DNA from 2 places in the Companilactobacillus sp. genome. Region 1 is predicted to be linked to the other one. Evidence: riboswitches for the same ligand, from Rfam matches in the RefSeq annotation. Region 1 holds a riboswitch; the other holds the start of a gene.
What was found. A riboswitch is a leader RNA that binds a small molecule or an ion and turns the genes downstream of it on or off. The one in region 1 is predicted to bind thiamine pyrophosphate.
Positions count from the first base shown of each region.

Region 2: another riboswitch for thiamine pyrophosphate. It lies ahead of LKF16_RS06540 (ECF transporter S component); the one in region 1 lies ahead of thiW (energy coupling factor transporter S component ThiW).

Region 1 covers NZ_JAKVLR010000001.1:1,911,744-1,919,429, forward strand. The annotation lists gene LKF16_RS13100 (Lreu_0056 family protein) at 1-76, shown strand, start outside; gene LKF16_RS09120 (aldo/keto reductase) at 264-1,136, shown strand; gene LKF16_RS09125 (macro domain-containing protein) at 1,260-1,709, shown strand; gene thiE (thiamine phosphate synthase) at 1,746-2,354, opposite strand; gene LKF16_RS09135 (hydroxyethylthiazole kinase) at 2,347-3,189, opposite strand; gene thiW (energy coupling factor transporter S component ThiW) at 3,167-3,700, opposite strand; TPP riboswitch at 3,800-3,889, opposite strand; gene LKF16_RS09145 (alpha/beta hydrolase) at 4,042-4,794, shown strand; gene LKF16_RS09150 (hypothetical protein) at 4,870-5,112, shown strand; gene LKF16_RS09155 (hypothetical protein) at 5,144-5,980, opposite strand; gene LKF16_RS09160 (PadR family transcriptional regulator) at 5,970-6,311, opposite strand; gene LKF16_RS09165 (aldo/keto reductase) at 6,447-7,430, shown strand; gene LKF16_RS09170 (LysR family transcriptional regulator) at 7,464-7,686, opposite strand, start outside.
Region 2 covers NZ_JAKVLR010000001.1:1,333,563-1,341,248, reverse strand. The annotation lists gene LKF16_RS06565 (shikimate dehydrogenase) at 1-572, shown strand, start outside; gene aroE (shikimate dehydrogenase) at 592-1,476, shown strand; gene LKF16_RS06555 (MFS transporter) at 1,478-2,707, shown strand; gene LKF16_RS06550 (energy-coupling factor transporter transmembrane component T family protein) at 3,042-3,698, opposite strand; gene LKF16_RS06545 (ABC transporter ATP-binding protein) at 3,682-5,118, opposite strand; gene LKF16_RS06540 (ECF transporter S component) at 5,128-5,718, opposite strand; TPP riboswitch at 5,830-5,919, opposite strand; gene LKF16_RS06535 (NADH-dependent flavin oxidoreductase) at 6,018-7,181, opposite strand; gene LKF16_RS06530 (winged helix-turn-helix transcriptional regulator) at 7,310-7,686, shown strand, end outside.

The DNA of each region.
Region 1 (7,686 bases):
ATTTTATGCAACCTCAAGTCAAAAGCAAGCAGTCAATGATGCTGCGTCAAGAATAAAACATATGTCTGATTTTTAGAAAACAACAAATATAATAATGGTATTGATTGTTTTCTAACTACCTATAACACTGATATTTAATTCGATTCATCAACATTCCATATAGCAAATGTTTGTATTCAATATAAAAAAGAACTAGTTTATCCATGTAAAAAATAACTATAAATTTTTTACATGGATTTTTTTTACAAGGAGTGTATACATATATGGATGAAATTAGCGCAACTAAAGCAGGTACATATGAATTTGACAAGGACTTCGTTGTTAACCGTCTAGGCTATGGTACGATGCAACTTACAGGCCCTGGCACTTGGGGTCCTTACAAGGACGGTGACCAAGCGGTCGACGTGATCAAGCATGCATTTGATCTAGGTGTCAACTTTGTTGATACAGCTGACTCTTATGGCCCTTGGAATGCGGATAATTATTTGGCAAAAGCTTTGAAAGAATATCCGGATTCAGACAAGATCTTTATTTCTGATAAGGTCGGTCAAGTTCGTGTTGGACCTAATGGTTGGGTACCAGTTGGTGCACCCGCATTTCTCCGTCAAGAAGTAGAACTTTCATTACGTAAATTTAATCGTGATCATGAAGACTTGTTGTTCTTGCATAGAATCGATTCACATTATCCAATCGAGGACCAAATCGGCGAATTGAAGAAGATGCAAGATGAGGGCAAGATTAAGCATATTGGTATCAGTCAAGTAACTATGGATGAATTGAAGTCGGCACAAAAGGTTGCCAAAATTGATGCCGTTGAAAACATGTATAACGTTGGACATCATACTGGCGACGATGCAATTGTCGATTATTGCAAGGAACAAGGAATTGCCTTCTTGCCTTGGTTCCCTCTAGATACTGGTAATTTGGCAAAACCAGACAGTCCATTGAACAGTATTGCTGAAAAATATGGCGTCAGTTCTGCTCAAATTGCTTTGGCATGGCTGTTGAAGCGTTCAGACAATATCTTGCCAATTCCAGGTACTAGTTCGGTTGAACATTTGAAGGACAATGTTAGTGCAGCCAATGTTCAATTAAGCGATGAGGATTTTAACAAGTTATCTGGCTTACAAAAATAATAAGGATTAAATATTGAGGTGCGTCCCGATAGGATGCATCTTTTTTTTGAAAAAATTTTGGAAATGGAATACGTAATTTAACTGTGTAATAAACAAATAGTTTTAATAAAAATGGAGGAAAATATGCCGCTAGAATATGTTGATCAAAATTTACTCGATAGTCCAGCACAAGTTATAGTCAACACAGTTAATACTGTTGGTGTCATGGGCAAGGGAATTGCATTGGAATGTAAAAAAACGTATCCAGATATGTTCACTAAATATAAGCAATACTGTGAAGATGGAAGCCTGACTGTGGGCAAGTTGTATCTTTATAAATCTGATGACAAGTGGATCTTAAATTTCCCAACGAAAAAGAATTGGCGCAGTAAATCTAAAATCAAATACTTGGAACTAGGTTTGCAAAAATTTGTCGAGACTTATAAACAAAAAGAGATAGAGTCGATTTCCTTTCCACAATTAGGTGCCGGAAATGGTGGCCTCAATTGGGATAAACAAGTTAAACCCTTAATGGAAAAGTATTTGGCAGACTTACCGATCAAAGTTTATATTCATATTTATCAGGAGAAATAATAAAAGGTGTGACCTACAATTGGCCACACCTTTGCTCTATCGATTTAATAATTCTTGAACAGTTTCTTCAACGTTATCAACCTTCATAATTCCACTAACCACTGCCACTCCAGCAATGGGGATGTCATGAAAGGCTTGCACATTAGTAGTCTTGATCCCGCCGATGGCAACGACAGGGATGTTGACGTTTTGTGCAATTTCATTGAGGGTTGTTATTTCAGTATGTTTAGTGATGACCTTAGTTTGTGTCGGAAAGATGGCTCCAGTTCCTAAATAATCAGCTCCTAGTTGTTCAGCTTTTTTAGCACGTGCTAAAGTTTTGGCCGAAACACCTAGAATTTTATTTGGACCGAGTAACTTTCGAGAAATTCCAATTGGCATTTCGTTGTCTCCAATGTGTACTCCTGAGGCATCGACTGCTAAACAAATATCAATCCGATCGTCAATTATCAGGGGGATTTGATAAGAATCGGTAATTTGTTTAACTTTTAAGGCTAATTCAAAAATTTCTCTAGTGGTCGCATTTTTCTCTCGCAATTGGACCATTGTCACGCCAGCACGACAAGCTTCATTGATGATCCGTAAAAATTTTTCATCAGAATAATCGTATCGAGCAGTGACTAAATAAAGACTCAGATCAAGCATGGACTGCACCTCTGATTGCTTCAAACCAATAGTCATTGTTCATTAAAAGAGATAGTTGATTGAGAGTTTGTTGACGGAAGTCAGCCAAGCCCTCGGTGATTTGACTGGCATTTTCCGCACAGATATTAAGATAACTGATGGCACTGATTCCAGCCGCCAATCCTTCGTGATTGTTCTTGATCAAGGCTGCCATCATTGCACCAACGATATCTCCAGTACCAGTAAAACGGTCGAGTTCCGGGACACCGTTATGTAGCTCAAAGCAACTGCCGTCGCAAACGACCAAATCAGTTTCACCAGTAGCAATAAAAGTAGTTTCTGGATGACGACTAGCCAGACCTTTCATGGCGTGCAACAGTTCGTCAATTGCAGCATCTGCCTGGTCTTCAATTGAGGCATCGACGCCGCGTGCTTCACTATCTAAGTTGCAAAAAGCTCTCATTTCAGAAGTATTTCCCTTAATGATCGTTGGAGCCAGTTCCGATAGTTTAAATGCCAAATTGTATCTAATTGTAGAAGATGCAATTCCCACTAGATCAACAACAAAGGGCGTATCGGTCTCATCTGCCATTTTTCCAGCTTGAAAAAGTGTCTCCTCTCGTTCTGGTGAAATGTGTCCTAGATTCAAAAATAGGCTATCAGTTTGGCTGAAAAAGTCTGAAAATTCACGGGTGTCAGAAGCCATTACTGGTTTAGCATTGATATATAACAAGGCATTAGCGACTGACTCTTCAGTGATCTCGTTGGTAATGCAGTGAACTAATGTTGCATTTTGAATTGGAAAGCTGTCTTTAACAAATTGAGTAAAAAAGTTATTTCGACTGTAATTTTCCATGTTTGGCCTCTTGGAATAAGGATTGAACACGTAGGAATGTACGCGTGTCTTTTAACTTGTACAAAACTAGAAACGCAATGATCGAACCAGAGATTGCACCACCAAAGAATCTTGGTGTATATAAGAACCAATACATACCGTTTGAATTGCCAGTGAACCATACCATGACAGGGAATGATGCCAATGAACCAATCAAACCGGTTCCGATGATTTCTCCGAGCATTGCACCCCAAATCTTATGAGTATAGCGATAGCCGATCCCAGCCAATAGGGCTCCAAAGAAGGCACCGGTTAAGGCTAGTGGTGGGATTCCCATCATCGTCATACGGATAATGGCACAAACTAATGCCATGATAGCTACATAATAAGGTCCTAACATGGCAGCACCAATGACGTTTAAAACACTAGACATAGGTGCCATACCTTCGATTCGAAAAATTGGAGAAAGTACAACATCCAAAGCAATCATCATTGCCAGGATAGTTAACTTTTGAGTCTTGGAAGAATTGATCATAAGAAACTCCTTAATAAAATTTTGAATCGAAAATTCGGGGAGCTTGACCAATAAAAAATGCCTGTCATTAATCTAATGACGGGCACAAAAAGACCATAAAATGGTTTCACATTTTCCTTCGCCGGTGTTGGCCGTGTCAGGTTCAATGGGTATAATCTCAGCGTTTGTGCACCCCAAATGTTTCGTATTCAATTGTGATTTCAGTATAGCATAAATTTTGTATATCTCATGACATTTCCACACTTATTAAAAACTTGTTAGGTTTGATATTAATAAGTTGATTCTCATATTATAATGGAATCATAGAGAACGCTTACAATCACATGAGGATGGTAAAAATGAAAGTAGAAATAACTAGAGACGGATTAACGTTACGCGGAATTTTTAATAAACCAGATACTGACAAGTTTGATTTGGTGATTCTAATGCACGGTTTCATGGGCAATAAAGGTGATTTCCCTAGTACTTTGTTGTATCAATTAGCCGAAAGTTTCGAAGACAAAGGTATGGCAACTTTGCGTTGCGACTTTGATGGACATGGCCAAAGCGACGGCCGCTTCCAAGATATGACGGTCATGAGTGAATTGGCTGATGCTCAAGCAATTTATGAATACGCCCAAAAAGTCGAAGGCGTGCAAAATATTTATTTAGTCGGTCACTCTCAAGGTGGCGTCGTCGCAAGTATGTTTGCCGGCTACTATCCAGATAAGGTCGCAAAATTGATTTTGCTCTCACCAGCAGCAACGCTTAAATCTGATGCCGAAAAGGGCGAAGTACTGGGAGTTAAGTACGACCCGGTCAATGTTCCAGACGAATTGCATGACTTTGGCAGCAAGGTCGTTGGTGGATTTTACCTGCGTACAAACAAGAGCTTGCCGATTTATGAAGTTTCAAAGCTGTATCAGGGGCCAGTTTGTCTGATCCATGGGACTGATGATAAGATTGTCGATCCAAGTGCTTCTGAAAAATATGACGAGATCTATCAAAACAGTACCCTGCATCTGTTGCCACAAGGAGACCACGTCTACACCGTTGGCAATAGCCAGCAAAGAGCAGTGAAAATCGCGACTGACTTTTTGCTAAAGAATTAAACAATTCAATTATTTTTAGTTATTCGATAATCAAATTATAATGACTTTGAAGTCAATAAAAGGAGATGTCTAATCATGATGGGTTCAACATTTTGTTCAGGTTTATTCGGTTCTGGAATGGGCTTCATGGGCGGTGGAATGTTTATCACCGGTCTAGCAGTATTAATGATCATCTTTGCGTTCGTCTACTTTTTCAGTGGCGATCATACTAAGTTAGCTAAACAAAAGAATGCCTTAGAAATTTTAAAAGAAGAATATGCTAAGGGTAATATGACCGACGACGAGTATCAAAGACGCAAGCATAATTTAGAAGGTTAAAAAAATGGAATACCAGCTGGTATTCCATTTTTTATTTCTTATTATCTTGTTGAGTTGAGTGCCAAAAGACGGCGCCAAACCAGAAGATCCCGAGAATCAATAAGATGATTGCAATCGTTGAAACTTGTTTAATAACGTAATAAGGCAAGCCAAAAGTTTTGATGATGTTCAATAGGGTGATGATCAAAATTACTGGCATTGCGGCAATCAGAATCTGTTCGTAAGTATCTGGTAAAAAGTAGATTCCAACCAAGCAGGCAACAATCACGATAACATTGACGAAGACGATACCGCCATTGTTGATGCTGAAACTCATAAATGATGGCGTGATGAATAAAATTCCGGCGAAGATAGCAATCACCACGACTCCAAAAATCCCGGCAGCGGTATATTCGATTTTTTTATTGTCGAATAGCTTGCGATAGGTAGTTTGGTGAACGAACCACATCATACCAGCGGTTAAGGCAATCATGAAGACACCGTTTAAGATAAATGGCATTAGATTGATCTCGTGATTAGAACTGCTGAATTGCGTGATCAGAGTCCAGATAACACTGATACCAAAGAGCAGGCCAATGAATTTAACACGTTCAAAAAGGCTGATCTTAGTATAGTTAGCAATCAATTCGTCGGCGACTTCAGATGGATTTTTCCCCAGATATTCTTCGGCATTTTTATAATCTTTTTGCGCATCAATGATGTCCTTGAGAATTTCCAGCAAGCTACTTTCGACTTCGTTGTCGTCATAGAAAAATCCTGCTGACCTAACGTAGATCAGTAATTTTTCATAATATTCTTTATTTTGGTCATTTAATTGCTGGCGCAATTGATTGTTTTCGTCGATTATTTTTGAAACTTTATTTGCCATTGTCGTCACCGTCTTTTGTCGAGATTATTTGATTTACTACAGTTTCAAGAGCTTGCCACTGGTCAATGAATTCGCCGATCTGGTCACGTCCTTGTTGGGTAATTGAATAGTATTTCCTGGTTGGTCCCTCAGAAGATGCCTTGCGAACGCTAGTTAATTGACCATTCTTTTCCAATTTTTGCAGGAGCGGATAAACGGTCCCGCCGATAATATCGGTGAAGCCCAGTTCTTGCAGCCGTTGGACTAACTCGTATCCGTAGACGTCTTTTTTTGAGATAACCATTAGGACGCATCCTTGCAGGACGCCCTTTAGCAATTGGGAATTATTCATGATTATTTCCTCACTAGTATGTAATACATATTAGCACTGATGAACTATTGTGTAAAGCCTACTAGTAAAAAATTTGACTTCGACTATGCTCTAACGAGTATGCTTAGTTCAATTAATACTTCTAAGGAGACTACCATGAAATATCGTAGATTTGGAAAAACTAACTTTAATGCATCTGAAGTATCGTTGGGTACTTGGCAATTAGGTTCAAAATGGGGCGACCCATTTTCAGAAGACGATGCTCAAAAGACACTTGAAGCTGCCTGGGACAACGGCGTCAACTTTTTTGACACAGCCGATGTTTATCAAGATGGCGAAAGCCAACGTGCTTTGGCAAAATTCATCAAGGGAAAAGGCGACAAGGTCTTTGTTTCCACTAAAGTCGGTCGCCGTTTAGATCCGCATGTTGCAGAAGGCTACAACGAAAAGAACTTGACGAAGTTTGTTGAAGACTGCCTCACAAATCTTGACGTTGATGCCTTGGACAACGTTTTGCTGCACTGTCCACCAACACCTGTTTTTTATGAACCAGAAGTATTTTTCACGATGGACAAGTTGAAAAAAGAAGGTAAGATCAAGAACTACGGCGTTTCAGTTGAAAAAGTAGAAGAAGCTATGAAGGCTTTGGATTACGACATTTCTTCAGTTGAAATCATCTATAACATGTTCCGTTTACGTCCAGCCGATAATTTCTTCAGAATGGCTAAAGAGCATGACGTCGGTATCATTGCCCGTGTGCCACTTGCTAGTGGGTTGTTGAGTGGTAAATACACGATGAATACAACATTCGGCAAAAACGATCACCGCACGACCAACCGTCATGGTGAAGAATTCGATGCCGGCGAAACCTTCTCTGGTGTAGATTACGCAACTGGTGTCAAAGCAGCTCAAGAGTTGGATGCTAAATTAGGCGCCGGCGACAAGCTGGCTCAAATGGCACTGAGATATATCTTGATGTCAGATGCTGTTAGCACGGTAATTCCAGGTGCATCAAAGCCTGAACAAATTGAAAAAAATGTTGCCGCAGCAGACTTGCCAGCCTTCACCCATGAACAAATGGGTATCGTCCGTGATATTTACGACAAATATATGAAGAATCCTGTGCAATATAAGTGGTAGTAAGTAGCGTCTTAAGAGAAATCTTAGGGCGTTTTATTTTGCAAAAAATTGATGCGTTTGTTCTTCAAGGAATTTCCAAAACAGCGATACTACGGCCGATGTATTGTCACGTTGTTTCATAAACGCCAAATGATTTTTAATTTTTGGTTCCAGTGGCACCGCCTTGATCTGCGGATAATCGGTGAGGTCAACCGAACCATTCATTGCGACTGAAACGCCAATGTTTTGATTGATCATATCGAGGATCAATCCTTTT
Region 2 (7,686 bases), 580 kb from region 1:
GACACATCACAGATGGAATCGGGTTTGTACGTAACCTGAAAGAAAATGGCGTTGAAGTTGCTGGTAAAAAGTTAGTTGTCTTAGGTGCCGGCGGTGCTGCTACTGCATTGCAAGTTCAAAGTGCTTTAGATGGTGCCGAAGCTATTTCAATTTTTAATCAAGATGACGATTTCTATCAAAATGCTGAACAAACTAAGAACAAGATCAACGAGGCTAAACCAGAAGTTGAGGTTAATGTTTATCCCTTAGCTGACCAAGAAAAATTGAAGTCAGAAATTGTTGATGCTGATATTTTAGTGAATGCAACTATCGTTGGAATGAAGCCACTAGATGGTCAATCATTAGTAGATAAAAGTTTTTTGAGAAAAGATTTGGTGGTTGCGGATACTGTCTACAATCCATTGAAGACTAAATTGATCGAAGATGCTGAGAGTTTAGGCTGCACAACAGCACCAGGAAAAGGGATGTTGTTGTGGCAAGGAGCTGCCGCATACACACTATTTACTGGCAAAGAAATGCCAACTGCAGAATATCAGGCTTATGAAGCTGAACAAGCTAAGGTAAAGCAATAAACGAAGGGAAGTTTTGAACATGGAGTCTAGAATTGATGGACATACGATTATGTTAGGTCTGCTCGGTTCTCCGGTCGGACATTCTGGTTCTCCGGCTATGTACAATTACAGTTTTGAACAAGCAGGAATCAATTACGCTTATCTTGCTTTTGACATTCAAGAAAATCAAATGGAACAAGCTTTAACAGAGATGAAAGTTTTGAACATGCGTGGAGCTAACGTGACAATGCCTTGTAAAAAAGCTGCTGCGCAGTTGGTTGATGACTTGTCGCCAGCCGCTAGATTGATTGGCGCTGTTAATACGATTGTTAACGACGATGGTAAGTTAACTGGCTATAACACCGATGGTGCAGGCTATGTTGAAAACCTGCGTCAGCACGGAGTTGCACCTGAAGATGCAGTTGTAACTTTGTTAGGAGCCGGTGGAGCAAGTACTGCAATTGCCGTTCAATTAGCATTAGATGGCGCTAAGGAGATTCATATTTTTAACCCAAAAGACGCTTTTTATAAAAATGCGGAATTAACTGCGGAGAAGATTTCCAAAGAAGTTTCAAGTTGTAAAGTTACCGTCGGCGATATTAATAGCCAAAAGGAATTGAACGAATCCATCCAACGGAGCAATATTTTAGCAAATGCTACCAAGGCTGGTATGGCACCAAACTTCAGCCAAACTAACATCACGGATGCTTCAGTTTATCGTCCAGATCTAGTAGTAACGGATACAGTCTATAATCCTGAAGTTACACAAATGCTAGCTGATGCCAAAGAACATGGCAGTACCACGATTGGTGGCAAAGGGATGCTGTTGTGGCAAGGAGCCGCAGCGTTCAAGCTATACACTGGAAAAACAATGCCAGTAAAACAAGTTCAACAACTATTCTTCTCAAATAGTGGAGGAAACTAAGATGGTTAACAGTCAGAAGAAGTATTACCCAACTGCTTTTGCACTATATTTTGCTTATTTTATTTTAGGAATTGCATTATCGATCATGGGTCAATTCAAACCTGAATTTGCCCAAGCTTGGGGAGCAACTCGCTTACCAAGTGGTGCCATTGATGAATCGATGGTCGTTTCAGTCATTGCCGCTTATGGTTTAGGGCGTTTAATTGCTTATCCGTTTGCTGGACCAGTTTCAGATAAGATAGGAAGAAGAGTGAGTGGATTTATCGGAATCGCTCTATACGCAATATTCTTCTTTGGAATCATCAACGTTCATTCAATGTGGATCGCATACGGAATGGGTGTGTTGAATGGTGTAGCAAATTCATTTCTTGATACTTGTATTTCACCAAGTGTCATGGAAATTTTTCCAAAGTCAGCATCAATCGCTAACTTGTTCACCAAATTTGCCATCACTATCGCACAATTCTTGTTGCCATTTGCAATTGGTTTAGTCGCAAGTGCCCACATGTCTTATAAAGTTATTTTCATTTTCTGTGGAGTAGTCATGGTGATCGATGCAATTTTAATTCTCATCTTGCCATTCCCACAACAAAATGTTGTGAATGTTCAAGATGATACTAAAAAAGCCAAACAGTCTAAGATACATTTTTCAGGAGCTGCAATTGCTTCGATCCTGATTGGCTTTACTAGTTCCACAACATTTATGATCTGGTTGAACTGTAATCAGGAATTAGGGAAGAGTTACGGAATCAGTGACCCGAGTGTTCTGCAATCATTTTATGCAGTCGGAGCAACGATTGCCGTCTTGTTAACTGCTCAATTAATTCATAAGGGAATCAAGGAGACAACAATCTTGATCCTGTATCCAAGTATCTCAGTCGTCATGCTTTTATTATGTTATCTAATTGAAAGTCCGTTTATTTTATATGTCGGAAGTTTTGTAATTGGCTACGCAGCTGCCGGAGGAGTTCTTCAATTAGCAACTTCAACAACAATCAGCTTTTTCCCAAGTAATAAAGGATTAGCTACTTCATTAGTTATGATTGCATCTGCAATTGCCAATTACGCAGTGCTATCAACAGCTGCATATTTGACAAAAGTAACCGGAACAGACGCACCAAGAATGATCATTATTTTAAACGTGATCATCACAATAATCGGAATAGGACTGGCAATAATAGTAAAACGCCACAAAAGCGAACCAGCAGTAGTCGCAAGCCCTGAAAATTAATTCGAAAGTACATTATCTCCAATAAGATCACAATAGGTTTGGAACTAGGTAATTCCAGTTTATTGAGGAACTGCAAGCATACCTTCTTTCAACCTACGAAGAGATTTTGACTTAATTCTATTTAGACGGAAGACGAAAATCGATGCCCGGCTCAGTAGGAAAATAAATAATGGAACGTACGTCGCCTTTGGTGCGTGCGCAACCGTTTAAAATGTTGGCTACGCCAACGAACCAATCAAGGATGCCAGACGAAAGGCAATCGATTTTCGTCTGGAGTCGGCAGTAAACTTCAATCAAAAAAGCCAGTAATCAGACAATCCTGATTACTGACTTTTTAGGTTAAGTGACTAAATGCCAAAAATTGTAAACTAATTATTAATACAACAGCTAAAACCCAATTCCAAGCTGGAATCGGATAAACATCGTAATGACTGCGATCGGAATACTCGCTAAAACCATGCGATTGCATCGCTTGTGACAAATTATCCGACCAACGCAACGATATCAAAATTGATTTGAAGAATAATTCTGGTGACCAAACATGCAGTACCTCGCCTCGCATCATCGCAGCAGTCTTCATTTGCTTAACTGTTTGAACAACTCGAGGAGCAAAGTTGAATGCACCCAGAGTTCCGTAAACGAACTTGGAAGGAATGTGACAATTTTGTTCTAGGGAGCCAAGTAAATCGTCAACGTCAACAGTAAAGGAAAGGATACCGCCTAAGAAAATGTAGGCGTAAATTCTGGTCGATAGCAACCAAGCACTGTGCATCGAATCTCCAGATCCATGCATGTAAAACGAGAACCAAGTACCAAATACTGGAATGATCGGTACGATCAATAACCAGAGTAACTTTTTAAAGCTCATTCTTTTTGCCAATAAGTAGATAAAACCAACTGCAGCAATAATGATGTTGGCATAAATACTTTGCATAAAGGCAATTTCAAAACTAAAAATCAAAACTAAAGCCAGCTTAAGAGATGGATTCATAATTAAGCACCTCCGTATACTGTAGATTTAGGTCTGATAGTTGTAGATGATAATCAAAATATTCTTGTAGACCACCTAATTGATGGCTGATCATAATAATAGTTTGATTTTGTTTCTGAGATAATTCCTTGATCATTTCCATGACCACATGGGTGGAATCAATATCTAAGCCAGCCAAAGGTTCATCGAACAACAGCACAGGGTCGCCCAGAATCAACATTTCAAAAATCTGAAGTTTCTTCTTTTGACCGCCGGACAATTGATAAACGATTTGGTCCTTTAATTGGTCCAGATGGAGCTTTTGCAAGTATTGGTCGACTGTCTCAGCGGTCCAATAATCCTGATAATTAGTATGTTTTAAGCTCAGCTCGATTTCTTCTTGAACCGTCAATTTCAAATACTGCATTTTAGCATCTTGAAAAATCAGGCCAACTTCTCGAGCGTATTTTCGTTGTTTATACTTTTGAATGTCTTTGTTCTGATAAGTTATCGTACCTTTATAATCGTGCAATCTAGTCAAGGCAGAGAAGAAGGTTGATTTACCAGAGCCATTTTCACCAGTTAATAAAATCATTTTTCCCTTGGGAATCCCTAGAGTAGAATCTTTGATCAGATCCTTTGGTCCATTGATCAACTCTAAATCATCGATTCGAATCAAAGAGTTTCCCACTCGTTGATCGGGAAGAGAAAAAGTCAGTTGTTGATTTTCGCGGTGATATTTAGCGAAGACTTGACTAGGGTCGTCAACTAAAACCACTGATTGGTTTTGAAAATGATATAAGTGATCGATCAAATTTTGGTAGCCGATCAAATCGTGATCAGTAATCAAAATAGTCTTATGATCGTGTACCTGAAGGTCTTTTAACAATTCCAATAATTGAGCCCGTGATTTTGTATCAACTGAAGCAAAAGGTTCGTCCAGAATGATCACGTCACTGTTCATGGCAATTGTGATCGCTAAAGAAACCTTCTGAAGTTCTCCACCAGACAAGGTATCCAAATGGCGGTCGATCAGGTTAAAAATTCCGATACGTTTTAACGAAGTCTCGACGATACGATCGATTTTTTCACGATCAATACCAAGGTTTTCCAATGTGAAAATGAATTCGCGACGTACAGTCTTCATCGAAAATTGGTCGACTGGATCTTGGAAAAGGATGGAAATAGCACTAGCAACGTCTTGGGTATTCCACTCAGCAGTACTCTTGCCATCAAAGTACATTTCGCCACTCAAAACGTGTCCAGCATATTCTGGATAAAGGCCGGCCATGATCCGCATCAATGTGGATTTACCACATCCAGAAGGGCCATATAAAACGTTAAAAGACTCGGCATCAAGCGAAAAATCGAGATCCTTAATGATGTCTTTACCATCTTTAGTGTATCGAAAAGTTAAATTCTTTATTGCAATTTTGTCCATAAGCAGCTCCTAGTCACGATTCAAGATACCAGATTTTTCAACAAGTTTGTTGATCCAGTAGACTAAGACGCCGGCAAAGAAACCAATTGAAATAAAACGAACGACGAATAATAGCAGTAAAAATCCGATATTGTATTTAGCATAACCTTCGTTGATCAAACTCCAACCGAAAGTGATGATCGTACCTGTGATTGTTGATAACAATAAGCCTAATTTATCAAAGCGTTTGTAACCAGTTAGGGCAAAGCCAAGTCCGTTACCAGCACCTTGAATCAATCCAGAGATCAAAGTAGCAGCACCCCATTGACCACCTAAGATCATTTCTACGAAACTACCTAATAACTCACCTAAAGTACTGGCGCCAAGTTTGTGTGTCAACATGGCAGCAAGTGGTCCGGCAATCATCCAAAGGCCTAGCAATAAGTCGTTGGCAACTGGTCCCATACCGATAGCGGCAAGTCCAGCAGCTAAAAAGTTGTAGGAAAGACTAGTACCAAAGAAAATCGCACCACAAAATACACCTGTTAAGGCAATAAATGCGACGTCACGCAATTTGTAACTCATAAATGAGCTTGAAGCGTTAGTGCTTTGTTTGTTCATCATAATAAATCTGTCCCCTCAAAAAAGTTTTGTTCAGCTTCTTGAAAGAATATAACCACGAGGTAAAAAAAGACCAACTATTCATGTAAGTGTACAGAAATAGTTGGCCTTTAAATTTATCCAATATCTTCCTACACTAATATTAATTAGATCAGGTTCAATGGGTTTGATCTCAGCTTTTCAGCACCCCAGATATATTGCTTTTAAGAATCAATGATAACAAACCAAGCTTATCATTGAGCTCATGGTGTGTAAAGCAAGGATAATTAATATTATTGTAGAGAAATTTTTTTAAAAAATTATTTAAAAACTGTCGAGAAAGCTTCATCGTCGTTATTGTTCTTTTCACCTTCAAAACCTAGATCTTGTCCCATCAAACCAAGGAAACTCATTAAGGCTGGATTAAGCCCGATTTCATCAAGAGATTCACGATTGATCGTGTATCTAATGGTGTCTTCAGCACCAGATTGCACCTTTTCAATCCACTTAGGTTCACGTAAGTATTCACGTCCTATAGCAACGAAATCAATGCCGGCATCCATCACTTTTTCAGCATCTGCTGGGGTATTCACTGAACCCACTGAGATCAAAGGTAAACGTCCGTTGACTTTTTCTTTAATACGGAGAATTGTTGGAGTTGTGTCAGAAGAATCATTTAGTGAAGCTCTCCAAGCATTACCCATTGAAATATGTAAGTAGTCGATTGGTTGATCTGCTAACTTATCAATAAATTGAAGTGTGTCATCGATTCGAATTCCAGGGTTTTCGATTTCTTCAGGAGATATACGGTAACCAACAATAAAATCTTTATTGGCGTATTTATCAACGGCAGCTTTCACCGACTTAATAACTTCTAAACCAAAAGTCATACGTTTGTTGACATCTCCTCCCCATTTGTCAGTACGTTTGTTGGAATGTGGTGAGAAGAATTGTTGAATCAAGTATGTATTTGCACCGTGTATTTCTACACCATCAAATCCTGCTTGAATAGCACGCCGAGTTGCTTCACCGAAATCTTTTACGATATTTTCAATCTCATCGCTTGATAATTCGCGAGGAACTTCGTAACCTTCACGAGGAGCAGCTACCGCACTGGCACTGACTGGTTGAGTTCCACGTAGGATTGCCGTGTTAGACATTCTACCTGCATCAAAGATTTGTAAGATTGCCTTAGTACCATTTTTCTTCATGGTATCGGCTAGTTTTGTAAGGCTAGGGATGAAGTGGTCATGCGCTGCAGAAAGTTCACCCTCGAATCCTTTACCATTATCAGTAACAAATGCTACCGGACTGATGAACATGCCAACGCCACCAGAACGCATCCCCATGTAGTACAATTCATCGCGAGAGACAGTTCCATCTTCTAAGCTTGATTGTTCTGTCATTGGTGGAATAACGACACGATTCTTGATTTTAGCTCCATTTTTGAAAGTATAAGGTTGTAAAAATTTATATTCGGTCATATTTGTAAACCCCTTTTGTTTGTGATATCTTTTACAAAATTAGTATAATGTTAAGGGTTACATTTTTATAGAAGGCACTTTTTTGTAGACTAGTTACTTTAAAGTAGATTTTGTGAGGACATGGGAATATGGATAATAAAAATAATTACCACATGGGCATAAACTTAGTTTTGAAAATTATTGATGGGAAATGGAAACCATCAATAATTTGTGCATTAGGTCTCAAGGAAAGGCGATACAACGAATTATTGCGATACGAGTGCGAAGTAAATAATACCGAAATTTCTAAAAAGGTTATGTCCGAACAACTCAAACAATTAGAAGATGATCAAATTGTGGAACGGACTAGTTTCGGAACAGTTCCACCTAAAGTGGTTTATTCATTAACAGAATATGGTCAAGAATTACGTGGCATGATGATCGAAATGTCAAAATTTGGCGAAGATATCGCCAAAGAACTTCAATCTGACGATGACCCAATTACTTTTGATTATTCATACAGAGA